Regions from separate parts of the Rahnella sp. R3(2024) genome, predicted to be linked through region 2. Evidence: predicted binding sites of a transcription regulator. Region 2 holds the regulator's gene; each other region holds the start of a gene.
What was found. The regulator Fur, encoded in region 2, represses iron uptake genes when iron is present. The targets are predictions, from matches to a motif close to ATAATAATGAGAACNACTATCAA.
Positions count from the first base shown of each region.

Region 1 (4,218 bases), 3.3 Mb from region 2:
CTAATTATAAGGATTTATTTCAAACAGGCCAAAGCTTTCTCACGCTGTTGGAAAAGTTCCCTGCGCCGAAGGCATTTTTTGTGGAACTTCACACAATTCCTTCACAATTAAGCCGTTCTGCGTGGTCAGATACGCCTGCCCGGTCTGTTGTGGCAGGCGATTTCAGGGCATAAAAAAACCCTGATTTCTCAGGGTTCTTTCAACACGTTTAGCTATCAGAAATCATAACCCACGGTCGCGACCACGGTACGTTCCTGACCCCAGTAGCAATAGCTGGTGCCGTAACAGGCAGCGACGTATTTCTTATCGAAAAGGTTATTGGCGTTAAGCTGCACGAATGCGCCTTTCAGCTGCGGATTAAACTGCACCAGATTCATACGCAGTGATGCATCGACCAGCGTTGCGGAAGGCATGTGACGGGTGTTTTCGTTATCCGCCCATTGTGTACCGATGTAACGCACACCCGCGCCTAGATCCACACCGACCGGCGTATTGTACTGACCCCAGATCGACGCCATCTGTTTTGGCGTCACGTATGGCGTGTTGCCGTTATTCTGGCTGGCATCGCGAATACGCACTTTATTGTAGGTATAACCGGCCATCACGTTGAAGCGCTCGGTCACCTGTTTCTTGGCTTCCAGCTCCAGACCCTGTGAACGGATCTTACCCGCAGGTTCATAATAGCTGCCGACCACTACGCGGTTACCCACGTCATCCTGCGTCAGGTCATACAGTGCCGCGCTGTACATATCGGACGTGCCGACCGGCTGATATTTGATCCCCGCTTCGTACTGCTCACTCTGCATCGGCTTGAGCAGCGTACCATCAGAGCCTGGCAGGGCCGATGGTGTCATCGCCTGGCTGTAGCTGACGTAAGGGGAAATCCCGCTGTCAAAGGCATACAACAGGGAAGCGCGGCTGTTGAAATGGCTGTCTTTACGCTCGCTGCTGCTTTCTTTGCCATAGATACTTTCGTAGCTGCGGCTGTCGGTTTTCAGTGTGTCGTAACGGCCGGACAGGGTCAGGAACCACTTGTTCCAGTTCATTTCGTCCTGCAGATAGGTGCCCATCTGCTCGTAACGGTTTTTGCCGCGAGAAAGGCTGTAATAGTCCAGCGCATCGCTGCCAACACCGGTGTACGGGTTGAGCGTGCCTGCGATGGCGCCGTCAGATTTCAGATCATTGACGAAGTGAGAATAGTCGAAGCCCAGCACCACTTTGTGCGCCAGTTCGCCGGTGGCGAAATCGGCTTCAAGCTGGTTATCAATCGCGAAGGTATCCAGAGAGGATTTCTCACCGGAATAGTAGCGGTTCATCAACGTGCGGTCTGCGTTCCAGCCAGCCTGATACACCTGATCCAGTTCGGTATTGGAATGGGTGTAGTTGGCGTTCTGGCGGAAGGACCAGACGTCGTTAAACGCATGCTGGAATTCGTAGCTGTAGATCTGCTCCCAGCGTTTGAACTGGTTACGATCCGTTTCGCCGTCGAAGAATCCACGGCTCAGTTTCTGGCCATACAGGCTGCCGTCGGCAGGAACCGCGGCGTGATAACCGCCGGACGGATCTTTTTGCAGGTAGGCGCGCAGTAACAGGGAGGTATTTTCATCCGGCTGCCACATCAGCTGCGGGGAGATCGCATAACGCTCTTCGCGCTGGTGATCATACTGCGTATCACTGCTGCGGGTCATGCCGGTCAGACGAAATGCCCACTGGTCGTTGATCGCATTGGTGTAATCGAACGCACCGCCTTTGGTGTTTTGCGTCCCGCCGGACAGACGGAAATGGCCTTCTTCCGCAAACTGCGGACGCTTGGTGGTTTCAACCACGACGCCACCGGGAATGCTCTGGCCGTAAAGGGCAGAGGACGGCCCTTTCACCACATCAATACGTTCGAGGAACCACGGATCGACCTGAATGGAGTTATAGCTTGCGCCATCGCTCAGAATACGCAGGCCATCGAGGAATGTGTTGTTGACGTCACCACCGTGGAAGCCACGCAGGGAAATGGTGTCATAACGCGTTGCGCCGCCCGCAAAGTTGGTGAACACGCCTGGCGTATAGTTCAGCGCGGCATTGACGGTGGTGGCGTTCTGGTCGTCCATTTGCTGGCGGGTCACGACGGACACGGCCTGACCTGTGGTGATCAGTGGCTGATCGGTTTTGGTCGCACTTTTAGACGTTTTCGCGCTGTAACCCTGCGTCGGTGCATCTGCGGTATCAGCCTGAGAGGCTTTGATGACCACGGTATCTTCGGCGGCCAAAGAGGAAGCCGGAACAGCGACGGCCATGGCGCACAAAAGCACCGAGCGTTTGAGGGGAAAAGCCAACAACATATTAATAGTCCCTATAAATAACCCGATTAATGATCGAGTAATTAATTGATGCGTGTGTAAATAAGCCCAGAAGCCAACAGCGTTCCGCACGAAAACCCGTCCTGAATAAGGCGGGTGATAACGAAAACGAGACGAATGTTAAACTTAATGATAATTGTTATCATTATTATTTTACAAATTCAAGGGAACTTTACGACAAAAGTGTGAAGTGACGCATTTTTATCCGCATGAATCTGATGGTTTTTATGGTTTTGAGGCGAGTAATTCAGGGCAGGGAAGACGACGTAGTGGCCGGGCAGGTGGTGGGTAAATGGCAATGTGTCAGACAAACCCGCTGAAGCGTGCCCCGCCAAAAGACGGGACATTCTTAAGGGACAAGCAGGTTAACGCGCCAGCCCGAAGCCAATATCAAACAGCGGGTTTTCGCTGTCGTGCGGCATATCTGATTTCTGTCTGAGCACGGCATCCATGGAGGACGGCAGTTCGAACGGCAGTTTACCGGTATAGGCTTCGGTGCTGGTCAGGCGGGTAAACAGCACCGCATCGCTGACACCAAAGTTGCCGATTATGGCTTTCGCTTTGTCATTCACGTTGGTGAGAATGGCGGGGCGATCGAGATAAACGGTCACCACCGTCGGCACCGCATTGCTGGCTTTCACGATGGCCTGATAATCCGCATTGTCATCGGTATAGGCCAGTGAGCCTTCATGATGACGTTTGCCAAAGAACCAAGCTTTGTGCGGTTGTTCATACGGCGCATGAGCGCGGATCAGCGCAATATCTGCTTTTTCCGGCGTATCTACCACGGTGAAACCGGCAGCTTTTGCGGCCTGTGGTGCGATGCCGTACAGCCAGATTTTCTGGCCCTTCTTCAGCGGCAATGTGTCACCGGTGTTTTGCAGTAACACCAGAGAATGCCCTTGCGCTGAATCTGCTTCTTTCTGCCAGTCGGCACGACCCACGGTTTGCACGGCTTTTTGCACATCGACGTACGGATTTTCAAATAAGCCAGTGCGGAATTTCTGTTCAAGAATACGCACGACAGATTCATCAAGGCGCTGTTCTGTCAGTTGCTTTTCATTCACCGCGTTAACCAGCAGCTGTGAATCGGTCACGCCGCCAAACTGATCGACACCTGCCAGCACCGCTTTTACGAAACGCTGCTGCGGTGTCAGGGTTTCAACGCCCCAGGACATGCCGCCCGGCACTGGGTCTTTGCCTTGCGGCGAACCGTTCAGACATTCGCCTTCGCAATTACTGGTGATCAGCCAGTCGCTCAGCACCACGCCTTTAAAGCCGTATTGCCCGCGCAAAATATCGGTGAGCAACTGATGGCTGAACCCCGCACCGACCTGTTCCAGCGGTTTGCCTTCAAAGGAAACATCTTTCAGGATCGAATAAGTCGGCATGACGCTGGCGACATTGGCTTCAAATGCGCCGGTGAACGGATAAATATGCTCTTTCAGATTGTTGCCGGGAAAGACGGCATTTTTGCCATAGACGTTGTGGCTGTCGTAGCCGTTTTCCGCCGCGCCGTAGCCGACCCAGTGTTTCACTACCGAAATCACGCTGCCCTGATTCAGACCGTCGGCGCCGTTTTGCATCCCTTCCACGTAGCCGCGCACCATGTTGTGAACGCGGGTCGGATCTTCGCCAAAGGTGCCGCTGATGCGCGCCCAGCGCGGCTCGGTTGCCAGATCGGCCTGCGGCGAGAGCGCTTCACGAATACCGACGGCCAGATATTCCTGACGCACGATATCGGCATAGCGGCGGGTGACTTTCTCGTTGCCAATGGCCGCCAGCCCTAAGGTTTCCGGCCACTGGGTGAATTTGCCGGAAGAGGTGCTGGCGCCAATCAGATACTCAAAAGAATTACGCGGGTCGC
Region 1 is NZ_JBHGBU010000001.1:204,223-208,440, reverse strand. It holds gene ABSH60_RS00850 (TonB-dependent siderophore receptor) at 216-2,333, opposite strand; gene ABSH60_RS00845 (glycoside hydrolase family 3 N-terminal domain-containing protein) at 2,717-4,218, opposite strand, start outside.
Region 1: ABSH60_RS00850 (TonB-dependent siderophore receptor) is a predicted target of Fur. The motif match lies at 2,481-2,503, and genes of this name have one in related genera.

Region 2 (4,218 bases):
ATCAGCGCCATATTGTTGACGAGCTCAGAACTGTTGCGGGTGTTTTGCGTCAGCGTATTCAGTGAGTTGACGGTGTAAAGGGATACACCCGCCCACATAACGCAGAAAACGCCAAGAATGGTTAATAACGCGGCCCTGATGGTGATATTTTTTAAAAACTGCACGATATGCCTCTCTCGAAACATGACTGTTTCTGGTCTGAGGATTGAGGGGGATGCGGAGAATCAAGACAAGTAACCATCAGGCAAGTGCCCCAGGACATGTTTGAACACCTCTCCGGGCATCGATTTCTTTATTATGTTGAGATTGCTCTCGCATCATCTATCGGCGGGACGTGCTTAAAATTTAGTATTGTTAAGATATATTTCTTCACTTTGCTTTTAACCCCGTCAATTTTGAGGATTTTATCTGGATTAAAAGCACACGAAGGCGATACCACTTAAAAAGATTGCCCGATAAACTTATTCGTCAGTTAAGAAGGCGAGCAGAAGCATATTCTCCGCCTCACGAGTTTGCTATTATCAGCACTATTATTGCCTGCAATGTAGGGCTTATCATTGAGAACAAGAGGTTAGACATCTTATGGCCGTAGTAGGAATCTTCTTTGGATCCGATACAGGTAACACCGAAAACATCGCAAAAATGATCCAGAAACAACTGGGTAAAGATGTTGCAGAGGTGCATGACATTGCGAAGAGCAGCAAAGAGGATCTGGAAAAATTCGATATTTTGCTGATCGGTATTCCAACCTGGTATTACGGTGAAGCTCAGTGTGACTGGGACGACTTCTTCCCAAGCCTGGAAGAGATAGATTTCGAAGGTAAGCTGGTTGCGCTGTTTGGTTGCGGCGATCAGGAAGACTACGCAGAATATTTCTGTGATGCGCTGGGCACCGTGCGCGACATCATTGAGCCACGCGGCGCGGTGATTGTGGGTCACTGGCCAACCGAAGGCTATCACTTCGAAGCATCCAAAGGTCTGGCAGATGATAAACATTTCATCGGACTGGCTATTGATGAAGACCGTCAGCCGGAATTAACCAATGAGCGCGTTGACGCCTGGGTTAAGCAAATTACTGAAGAATTGAGCCTTTCAGAAATTATTGGCTAAAAACCCTGTTGGCCCTGAGGATTTATTCTACAATTGAAGGGCCAAACTATTACTGAAATTAACAATTTAGCCACAACAAAATTGTTACTTTCGGTGGTATCAAGGTACACTGAGTTCATCTGTTTTTTCTATCGATCAAGTCGTTGCATTGTCTTATGTGACTGGCATTTAGTGATCTTTATTAACAGGCTATCGTTTAGGGGATCGGCACACTTCCGTTAAAAGAAGGATCCTAATCGAAGAATTTTGTGCCGCTGATGCCACAGGCTCCATGCCTCAACTTGATTAGCACATAGTAACAGGACTGAATCCGCATGACTGACAACAACACCGCACTGAAGAAAGCCGGCTTAAAAGTCACGCTTCCGCGCCTTAAAATCCTGGAAGTGTTGCAAGCGCCGGAAGGTCATCACGTTAGTGCGGAAGATCTGTACAAACAATTGATTGATATGGGTGAAGAGATTGGTCTGGCGACGGTTTACCGCGTTCTGAACCAGTTTGATGACGCCGGTATCGTGACCCGCCATAACTTCGAAGGCGGCAAGTCCGTGTTCGAACTGACTCAGCAACACCATCACGATCACCTGATTTGCTTAGATTGTGGCCGTGTTATTGAATTCCGCGACGAATATATTGAAGGTCGTCAGCGCGAAATTGCTAAAAAACACGGTATCAAACTGACCAACCACAGCCTGTACCTGTACGGCCACTGTGAAGCAGGCGACTGCCGCGAAGATGACTCTTTGCACAATGATAAACCTGCGCAGTAATCTGCCGGGCTCGTTGATATCGACCTAAAATTAACCGCTGAAAAGCGGTTTTTTTATGCCCGTTTATCAGCTATGAAAGACATAAAAAACCCCGGCAAGCCGGGGTTTTCTGTCTCACCTTCAGGTAATTAATGAGGTCTACTGCACAGGCGCGGGTGAGTTATTGGCTTTAATTTCCTTCCAGATTTTTCCACAATCGGCGGCGTAAGCCTGCCCGTCACCGGTTTTGCGTGCCGTCAGGCAGCGCTGGTAATCCAGCACGCGTACCGTTTCCTGTTGTGCAAACTGCTGGTGAGCTTTCTCTTCCTTCAGAACGTTAAGAACCGCCTGGCAGGATGCAAGTTTGTCCGGCGAGCCTTCGGCAGTGTTGATGCAGGCGCTGTAAGCCTTGCGCAGTCTGGCATCTTCTGCCTGCCCTGACGTCTGGGAACAACCGGCCAGCAATAAAGACGTGGTCACGATCAGCAGTAATTTATTCATCGACATAGTGACCTCAGAAAATAGTGAATGGAGCGATAACGATAAATTTCACATCTTTTTCATCCTGGAAGATGTTGCCGTAACCACCGCCCCAGCTCGGAATATCTGAATGGTTGTCATACTGGGTGTAATGCAATTTGAACAACGTGCCTTTGGCGCGCCCTTCCTGAAGGGTGTAAAGCGCATCCAGACTCCACGCACTTTCTTTCAGACGCTGGCTTTGGTCATAAGCCGCATTGGTGCTTGGCTTGGCATCCCATGCATAAACATAAGAACCGCCGACCGCGAAGCCCGGCAGATCCCATTTCGCCAGATCATATAAAACACCGGCATATACCGCTTTTTCGCCGTTGGCGTTGAAGTCGGAACGGTTATCCCACCACACATCGAGACGACCATTGGACGAGGAATACGTTGGGGTCATACGCTGAAGGAAGTAGCCCTGATTCCCCTCCGCCTTGACCATCGTCCCTTCCAGACGCCAGTCAAACTGGCCGGTGGTATAACCGAACGTCAGAGCCTGCAACCATGCCAGCCCGTCGTACAAACTGTTAGGATCGTTTTTATCACTGATGCGGTCTTCTGCACCGTAGAACTGGTAGCTGGTGGTCAGCGGGTTACCCAGCAGATCCATTTTGTAAGAGGCTTTAGCGAAATACTGATCGACGTAGCTTTCCGCTTCGCCATAGGCGGCTTCGAGCACCAGATCATTTTTGAAGTCGTATTTCGCGCCCAGCGAGTGAATATAGGAAACACCGGTTTTTTTATCATTCTGGCGGAAATCATCCATTTCCAGGTGCCACGGTGATTTATATTCATCCGCCCACATGTAGGAGAAACTCAGTTCGCCCGGCTCGCCGAAATCATGTTTATATCCGGCTTCTGCGCCGCGATACGTGCCAGGCATGAAACTCCAGTGCGGCGCAATCAGGGTCTGGCCGGTCGGCTGAATGTAACCCGCGTGGCCCCAGAAGCCGCCGTACTTAAACTTACCGGCAGCTTTATACAGGCTGACTCCGCCTTTATCGCCAGAGTAATCTTCATCGTAGGCGTGATTTTTTGAGGAGAATGCAATTTCGTTCGGGTGGCCGCTGTCGCTGGCTTCGGCCATTTCAATTGCCGTGAAAGCCGCAACGTCGATGCCGAACATATCCCACGCATAACCGGAGGAGAAATCCAGATTCAGGTTGGCGGTGGCATGAGAAAGGTTAGTGGCGTACTTGTCGTAGTCAGGATTGTTGACGGTGACTTTAGAGCCGTCGGGGCGGGTTTCTTCTTTGGTTTTATTCAGATCTTTGCGATCACGTTCGCGCTGCCAGTAATACACGCCACCGGTGAGCGTCGAATCATCAATAAAGCCCGCCGCGTTTGCCTCTTCAGAAAACATTAATCCGCCACCCAATAAGGTGCCGGCCAGAGAATACATCACAGGTTTCAGATAAGCCGATCCCCTGCCCCGGTTAAGGTGCTTGTGCATAGAAATTCCTCATTTTTGACTAAAAAGTAACTGCAAAACCCAAACGGGTATTAAAAGCGGGCGTCAGAGACGTCACCGTAAAAGCAAGGGTAGAGTATTTTTCGCGACGCGAATTATCAATGAGTAATTCATCATTGATCTCTGAAATATGACAAAGTGCACATAAAGATGAAAAAGTATTACAGAAAGAACTTTGTGGGAATTAAAGCGAGGGAAAAAGTGAAAACAATTAAAAATCAAATAATTAAAAAGGATAAGTCTGTGGTTTACACGTTTCAGCTTTCAGCAATATTTAATCAGAGCCGCTAAAAAGTGAGCATCATAAACACATTAATTCGCGACAGAAATCAATTTCAATATTGCTTAAGGCATAAAAAAACG
Region 2 is NZ_JBHGBU010000001.1:3,461,124-3,465,341, reverse strand. It holds gene ABSH60_RS15595 (methyl-accepting chemotaxis protein) at 1-164, opposite strand, end outside; gene fldA (flavodoxin FldA) at 583-1,110, shown strand; gene fur (ferric iron uptake transcriptional regulator) at 1,425-1,880, shown strand; gene chiQ (ChiQ/YbfN family lipoprotein) at 2,019-2,360, opposite strand; gene ABSH60_RS15575 (OprD family outer membrane porin) at 2,374-3,786, opposite strand.

Region 3 (4,218 bases), 2.5 Mb from region 2:
TTATCCGGCTGACCGCGCCAAAGCGGCATTCGACATTCTCAAACAGCTGGGAACGCCGTGCCTGATCCATCAGCCGAAATATTCCATGTTCGAGCGCTGGGTTGTAGCCGATTTGCTCGATACGCTGGCAGATAACGGCGTCGGCTCCATCGCCTTCTCACCGCTCGCCGGTGGCGTGCTGACTGACCGCTATCTGGCAGGTATTCCGGAGGATTCCCGCGCCGCCAGCGGCAGTAAATTCCTCACCACCGATCAGCTGACCGAAGAAAAGCTGGCGAAAGTCCGTAAGCTGAATGACATCGCGCAGGCCCGTGGACAAAAACTGTCGCAGATGGCGCTGGCGTGGGTGTTGCGCGGCGACCGCGTGACGTCAGTGCTGATTGGCGCCAGTAAAACCAGCCAGATTGACGATGCGGTGGGCATGGTGGCAAACCGCCACTTTACTCAGGAAGAGCTGACTGCCATAGAAGCGATTTTAGTGTAAGCGTTTACCCTGACGGTGAAAAAACATCCCTTTATGGAGGCTGAGTAAGGATTCCGTTAAGGGTGGGTAAATCAATCAAAACAGGATTGCCCCCATAGAATAGCGGGTGCCTTCACCTTATAACTGTCAGCATAAATTATAAGGAATCTGGGGGCATCATGATTAAGCCTTTACTGTTCGGTACATTATTGTTCGCATTGCTTCCTGCCGCAGCGCCCGCTGTGCAGGCCAGCAGCTTTAGCCTGAGCACGCCTGGGCTTTCAATCAATATCGGTGACCGCGACCGTCGTGGTTATTACTGGGATGGGTATGACTGGCGTGATGCGGGCTGGTGGAACAATCACCGCGGGCGTTACTACGGTGAACGCAGCCATCGCGGCTATTACTGGGATGGCGGCCGCTGGCGGGACCGCGGCTGGTGGGATAACCGCTCTCATCATCGTCCGTCTCCGCCGCGCTATTACGGGCGTCCGCATTATGATCATCCTGGCCGCGGGCCAGATCGGGGTCATGGTCACGACAGAGGTCGCGGCCCGGACCGCGGACATGGTGACCACCGGGGTCATGGCGATCACCGCCACTAATCCGCGAAGATCACAGATAAAAAAAACGGGACAGTTTGCGCTGTCCCGTTTTTTTTGCGGCGATGCAGTGATTATTTCAGCATGCCGAACAGCAGATAGAGATTCAGGCTGACAACAATCAGGACGATCACCCGCCCTGCCCACTGCACGGTTTTGGTGTTGGTCATCTCACCCATCAGATGGCGGTTACCGGTAAATGCCAGCAGCGGCAACAGCGCCAGCGCAATCCCGAAACTCAGCAAGACCTGGCTCATTACCAGAATGCGCGTCGCATCCAGCCCCATCAGAATCACAATAAAGGAAGGCATCATGGTGACAACGCGACGCACCCAGATCGGAATGTAGAACTTCACGAAGCCCTGCATCACCACCTGCCCCGCCAGGGTACCCACTACCGTTGAAGACAAACCGGCAGCCACCAGGCTCAGGCCAAAAGTGGTAGCAGCGGCATGGCCGAGTAACGGTTGCAGTGTCAGATAAGCCTGATCCAGCTCGCTGATACCGCTGTGGCCGCTGAAGTGGAACGCGGCAGCGGCGGTCGCCATCATCGCCAGATTCACAAAACCGGCGATGGTCATGGCGATCCCGACATCCAGCTTAGTGGCAGAGTAACGCTGTTCTTTCGATGCCTTACCGGCCCGCTGGGTCAGTGAGGAGTGTAAATAGATGACGTGCGGCATGATGGTTGCGCCAAGCACACCGGCAGCCAGATAAACAGAATCACTGGTGGGCAGAGAAGGGATCAGCATCCCTTTGCCGAGCGCCAGCATGCTGGGCTGCGAGAAGAAGAGTTCGACGATATACGCCGCAGCCACAAACAGCAGCAAACCGGCAATCACCAGCTCAAGCGGTTTTTGTCCACGCTTTTGCAGACCGAGGATAATAAAGGTGGCAATGCCGGTAAGCACCGCGCCCTGCAACAGCGACACGCCGAGCAGTAATTTGAAACCGATCGCCGCACCGATGAATTCCGCCAGATCGGTCGCCATGGCGATAATTTCAGCCTGCACCCAGTAAGCCCAGACGGCCGGACGCGGAAAACGATCGCGGATATGTTCAGCCAGGTTTTTGCCAGTGGCGATACCCAGTTTGGCAGAAAGAAGCTGGATCAACATCGCCATGACGTTAGCCCAGACCACGACCCACAGCAGCTGGTAACCGTAAGAAGCCCCGGCCTGGATGTTTGTCGCAAAGTTACCCGGATCGATGTAACCGATGGCGGCAATAAAGGCCGGTCCCATCAGCGAAAATTTCATCTTTCTGGATGCGCGGCCTGAAGATTCGGTCCGGCTGTTAAACATAATGGATTAACCCCTACAATTATTACGCTTACACAAATATCGTCTAAATGATAATGATTATCAAGTGCATTTAGAAAAATTTGAGCGATGATTCTGATAGGCAGTAAGCGACGACGTGATAACTGTGTGGTTATTCGCCCGCCCGGCTTTCTCAATCCGGGCGCGCGCGCTTTCCTAAAACAGAGGCTGTTTGACCAGATTTAGAACGCATTACGGCACATGATAAAGCTAGCACAAGAAAGCAAATTGTGCCTATTTTTCTTAACATCTTGATTTTTTGTGTGGTGGAATGGGATTTGTTGCAATTCATGTCTGCAATTTCTATATTTGCAAGCGACTTCACGTTTTAAATGTACGCGTTACATAGAATGTCCGTCGAAATATAGCCTGCCTCTAATTTGGAGCACCCATGTCTAACATTTTGCACTTTGTATTAGCGTTGGCCGTTGTCGCAGTACTCGCTTTACTGGTGAGCCGTGATCGTAAAAGCATCCGTTTACGTTTCATCGTTCAGCTGTTAGTGATCGAAGTCCTTTTAGCCTATTTCTTCCTGAACTCATCTATTGGTTTAGGTTTTGTGAAAGGCTTCTCAGATATGTTTGAGAAATTATTAGGATTCGCTGCGGAAGGAACCGGCTTCGTATTTGGGGGCATGAGCGATAAGGGATTAGCGTTCTTCTTCTTGAAAGTCTTGTGTCCGATCGTGTTTATTTCCGCACTGATCGGTATTTTGCAACACATTCGCGTACTGCCTTTCGTCATCCGTATCATCGGTACGGTACTGTCGAAAATTAATGGCATGGGAAAACTGGAATCTTTCAACGCCATCAGTTCCCTGATTTTGGGTCAGTCAGAAAACTTTATCGCGTATAAAGATATTCTGGGCAAGATGTCTGAAAAACGTATGTACACCATGGCCGCTACGGCAATGTCGACTGTTTCTATGTCGATTGTGGGTGCATATATGACCATGCTGGAACCGCGTTTCGTCGTGGCTGCGCTGGTGCTCAACATGTTCAGTACCTTTATCGTACTGTCTCTTATCAACCCTTACAGAGTTGATTCGGAAGAAGACCTGCAGATCGGTAACACGCACCAGGGTCAGAGCTTCTTTGAAATGCTGGGTGAATATATCCTCGCCGGCTTCAAAGTGGCGATCATCGTTGCAGCCATGTTGATTGGTTTCATCGCACTGATTTCCTGCCTGAATGCGCTGTTCGACGTGGTATTCGGTATCACCTTCCAGGGCGTGCTGGGTTATGTCTTCTATCCGTTTGCATGGATGATGGGCGTTCCAAGCCATGAAGCCTTGCAGGTGGGCAGCATGATGGCAACCAAACTGGTTTCCAACGAGTTCGTGGCGATGCTGGATCTGCAGAAAGTGGCGGCTGAATTGTCACCACGCAGCGTCGGTATCCTGTCCGTGTTCCTGGTATCCTTCGCTAACTTCTCCTCGATTGGTATCGTGGCAGGGGCTATCAAAGGCCTGAACGAACATCAGGGCAACGTGGTTTCACGCTTCGGCCTGAAATTGCTGTACGGCTCAACGCTGGTCAGCGTGTTGTCTGCTTCTATCGCGGGTCTGGTACTGGCGTAAGTAAGCAAACGATTGAACGACAAAGAAACCCGCTTCGGCGGGTTTTTTTATGGCTGCAATTTGGTGCTGCAAAACAGGAAGGAAAAATGACAAAGTGCAGAAAGCAAAAAACCCGCCGAAGCGGGTTTCTTTAATATTTGGTGGAGATAAGCGGGATCGAACCGCTGACCTCTTGCATGCCATGCAAGCGCTCTCCCAGCTGAGCTATACCCCCACACGAGGTCGTACACATTTACTTTTGGTTTCCTCTGG
Region 3 is NZ_JBHGBU010000001.1:914,096-918,313, forward strand. It holds gene mgrA (L-glyceraldehyde 3-phosphate reductase) at 1-484, shown strand, start outside; gene ABSH60_RS03950 (DUF2502 domain-containing protein) at 643-1,068, shown strand; gene ABSH60_RS03955 (Nramp family divalent metal transporter) at 1,140-2,369, opposite strand; gene ABSH60_RS03960 (NupC/NupG family nucleoside CNT transporter) at 2,779-3,966, shown strand; tRNA gene ABSH60_RS03965 (tRNA-Ala) at 4,105-4,180, opposite strand.
Region 3: ABSH60_RS03955 (Nramp family divalent metal transporter) is a predicted target of Fur. The motif match lies at 2,411-2,433, and genes of this name have one in related genera.

Region 4 (4,218 bases), 1.6 Mb from region 2:
GATGGTCGCACTGTGTGTCGGATGGCTGCTGAACGTGGCCGCCTGATAGAACAATGTCGCCAGAGAATACGCCACGTTCAGCCCCCAGAAGATGGAGAACGTCATCCAGCTGCGGCTGGTTTCACGGGCGATAGCGCCCATCACCGATACGCAAGGCACATACAGCAGCACGAAGATCAGATAGCTGTAGGCCGAAATCGCTGAGCCAAATTTGCTGCTCATCACGCCCATTGAGCTGACGCCCATCTCGCCGTCGCCTTTACTGGCTTCGATCGGGTTGGAGAGCACGCTGATGCTGAAGGTGTCTTTCAGGCCCTGCCAGGTTTCGTTTACGGCCCCGCGCAGTTCGTCGGGCAGGTTGAAACTGGCGGCGTCGAATTCTTCATTGGTGATGTGTTCAGCGGTGTAGAGCGTGTTCAGCGTACCGACCACCACTTCTTTCGCCATCGCACCGGTCACCAGGCCGACGGTTGCCTGCCAGTTGTCAGGGTGCACGCCCATCGGTGAGAGCACTGGCGTCAGCACTTTACTGACCGATGCCAGCGCGGAGTCATTGATGTTATTCACCGCCTTACCGCTGAAAGAGAAGCTGTTCAGCGCGCCGATGAAAATACTCGCAATCACAATCACTTTACCGGCACGCAGCACGAAACCTTTCAGACGCTGCCAGGTTTGCAGCAGCAGACTTTTCAGATGCGGAACGTGGTACACCGGAAGTTCCATCACAAACGGCGAGGCTTCACCGCGCATGATGGTGTATTTCAGCAGCAGACCGGTCAGGATGGCGACCACAATTCCCAGCAGATACAGCGAGAAGACAATCGACGCGCCATCCTGGCCGAAGAACGCGGCGGAAAACACGGCGAAAATCGCCAGACGCGCGCCGCAGGACATAAACGGCGCCATCATGACGGTGATAAGGCGTTCACGCGGCGCATCCAGCGTACGGGCACCCATAATCGACGGCACGTTACAGCCGAAACCGACAATCAGCGGCACGAAAGATTTGCCAGGAAGACCGAGCGCCTGCATCAGTCTGTCCATTACGAAGGCCGCGCGGGCCATGTAACCGGAGTCTTCAAGGAAGGAGAGGAACAGATACATCATGCCGATTTGCGGCACCAGCGGCAGCACGGTGTTGATACCGCCACCAATCCCCTGTGCCAGGAAAATGGTCAGCCACTGCGGGAAGTGCAGGGTAAATCCGATCCACTGCGTGCCCTGAATGAAAATCGCCGCTGAGCCGATATCGAAAATCGGTTGCAGCGCGCCGCCGATGTTGATCGCCAGAACGAACATCAGGTACATCACCAGCAGGAAAATCGGCACGCCGAGGAAACGGTTGAGGATCACGCGGTCCAGCACCTGCGTCAGTTTATTCGGCGCGGTGAGATGCGAGTTACTGATGTCGGCACTCAGGGCGGCAATGCACTGGTAGCGCGCATCGGCGATCAGCAGCGCGGGGTCATCCAGTTGCTGCGCGGCGAGCCGGGCTTTCACTTCTGGCAGCCGCTGTTGCGCGTTACCCGCGTGGCTCTGGCTGTAAATATCGCCTTCGAGAATTTGCAGCGCCAGCCAGCGACGCTGTTGCAGCGCCATTTCTGCCGGCATATCGCTGGCGAGCGCGTCCACTTCCTGTTGCAGAATGGGATGGTAAACCACGCGCTCCATAGCGGTGGCGGGCGGCAGCTGGTCGATAGCCGCTTTCAGCTCTTTGATGCCTGACGCGCGTGTCGATACCAGCGCGATCACCGGGCAACCCAGACGCGCGGAGAGCGCCGGGATATCAATATGGATGTTCTGAATGTTGGCGATGTCGAGCATGTTCAGTGCGACGATGCAGGGAATGCCGAGTTCGAGCAGTTGCAGCGTCAGGTAGAGATTGCGCTCAAGGTTCGAGGCATCCACCACGTTGATCATCAGATCGGCGTCGCCGCTAAGAATGTAGTGGCAGGCAATTTGTTCGTCGAGCGAGGTTTGCTCGGAAATGGTAGTCAGGGAGTAGGTGCCCGGTAAATCCACCAGCGTGACTTTGTGTTCTCCGGTGGCGAACTGGCCTTCTTTGCGCTCGACGGTCACGCCAGCCCAGTTGCCCACGCGTTGGCGTGAACCGGTCAGCTGATTGAAAAGGGTCGTTTTACCTGAATTGGGATTACCAATCAGGCCAATGGTCAGTGCTTTCATACGTTCAGATCTACGTGTGAGAAAGGAGAAACGCGCAGGGGATCAGAGCGACCTGCGCAAAAAGGTCAGGCCAGCATTTCGAGTTTGAGCAGATCGAGATCTTTTCTGCGAACCACCAGACTGGTGCGGCGGGTTTCGATTTGTACCGGGTCGCCCATCGGCGCCACGCGGATGATGTTGAAGAATGACCCTGGCAGCATGCCGAGCGACAGCAGTTTCTGGCGGTAGGCCGGGCTGATCTCATGAGAAAAGCCGGTGATTTTGTAAGCACGTTTTGATTGAAGTTGCATAGTTCCTCGCGAAGCGTTCAGGCATGTTGGGGGCAGCGTGACAAATGCTACGCCGCGCTTCCGTGCCCGGTGATCCCACTTAGTTGGAAATACTGCTCAGAAATTGTCCCTGGTGCAAAATGTCAGTCTGAAACCGACGGCGTACTGAATACGCAAAGTAGTACAAACGAAAATAGTTATCATAATTAGTACGCATGAAGAGACAAAAAGAAAAGAGGCGTGCCTCTTCACGGTTGTCCCTACCGCGTCGCTATCCTATGCCTGTGCAAAGGCCGATTTATTGATTTACCGCAGTGATTGATTCAATAGGAGAGACTTTAAAAAGTGTCGAAATAAAGTACATAAAAAAAGCCGCTAAAATTCAGCGGCTTTCGGTTGGCAGGAGAAAACGAAAAAATTAGCGTTTTTTGCCCAGTGCGGCGGCCAGCGCATCGGCCATCGCGTTATTGCCCGCCGGTGCCGCATTACGGCCTGCCGGCTTGTTTTGAGCGGGACGTTTCTGCCCATCGCGCGGGGTGGCCGCAGCCGGTGCCGATGAACGGCGCGCCGGTGCTTCGCCCGGTTGCTCGTCCAGACGCATGGTCAGCGCAATACGCTTACGTTGCAGATCGACTTCCATCACTTTGACTTTCACGATATCGCCGGCTTTCACCACGGTGTGCGGATCTTCGACGAATTTGTTTGCCAGAGATGAAATGTGCACCAGACCGTCCTGATGAACGCCGATGTCCACGAATGCGCCGAAGTTGGTGACGTTGGTGACGGAGCCTTCGAGGATCATGCCCGGCATCAGGTCATTCATGGTTTCCACGCCATCGGCAAAGGTCGCTGTCTTGAACTCAGGACGCGGATCGTGCCCCGGTTTTTCCAGCTCTTTGATGATGTCGGTGACGGTCGGCACACCAAATTGTTCATCGGTGAATTCGCTGGCTTTCAGACCGCGCAGCGCATTGGAATCGCCCATCAGATCTTTCAGTGCCAGCTGCGTCGCGGCCAGAATACGTTCGACCACCGGATAGGTTTCCGGGTGAACCGTTGAGGCATCGAGCGGGTTGTCGCCGTGATTGATACGCAGGAAGCCCGCGCACTGTTCAAAGGCTTTCGGCCCCAGACGGCTGACTTTCAGCAGTTGTTCACGGTTACGGAACTGACCATTTTCATCGCGCCAGTTAACAATATTCTGCGCCATCATACGGGTCAGGCCAGCCACGCGAGTCAGAAGCGGCACCGACGCGGTGTTGAGATCCACACCCACGGCGTTCACGCAGTCTTCGACCACGGTATCGAGTTTTTTCGCCAGCTGTGACTGGCTGACATCGTGCTGATACTGGCCGACACCGATAGATTTCGGGTCGATTTTCACCAGTTCTGCCAGCGGATCCTGTAAGCGCCGGGCGATAGACACCGCGCCGCGAATGGAAACGTCCAGATCCGGGAATTCCAGCGCGGCCAGCTCGGAGGCGGAATACACCGACGCACCGGCTTCACTGACAATCACTTTCTGCGCTTTTACCGCCGGGAACTGTTTTTGCAGCTCGAGGAAGAAACGTTCCGTTTCGCGGGACGCGGTACCGTTACCGATCGCCACCAGCTCAACATTATGTTTGATGCACAGCGCGGCAACCTGCTGCGCGGCTTTGGCCGCCTGTCCGGTATGGGGATAAACCGTGTCGATATCCACCAGTTTGCCGGTGTTATCCACAACGGCCACTTTGACACCGGTACGCAAGCCCGGATCGAGGCC
Region 4 is NZ_JBHGBU010000001.1:1,847,183-1,851,400, reverse strand. It holds gene feoB (Fe(2+) transporter permease subunit FeoB) at 1-2,184, opposite strand, end outside; gene feoA (ferrous iron transporter A) at 2,250-2,474, opposite strand; gene ABSH60_RS08400 (Tex-like N-terminal domain-containing protein) at 2,872-4,218, opposite strand, start outside.
Region 4: feoA (ferrous iron transporter A) is a predicted target of Fur. The motif match lies at 2,641-2,663, and genes of this name have one in related genera.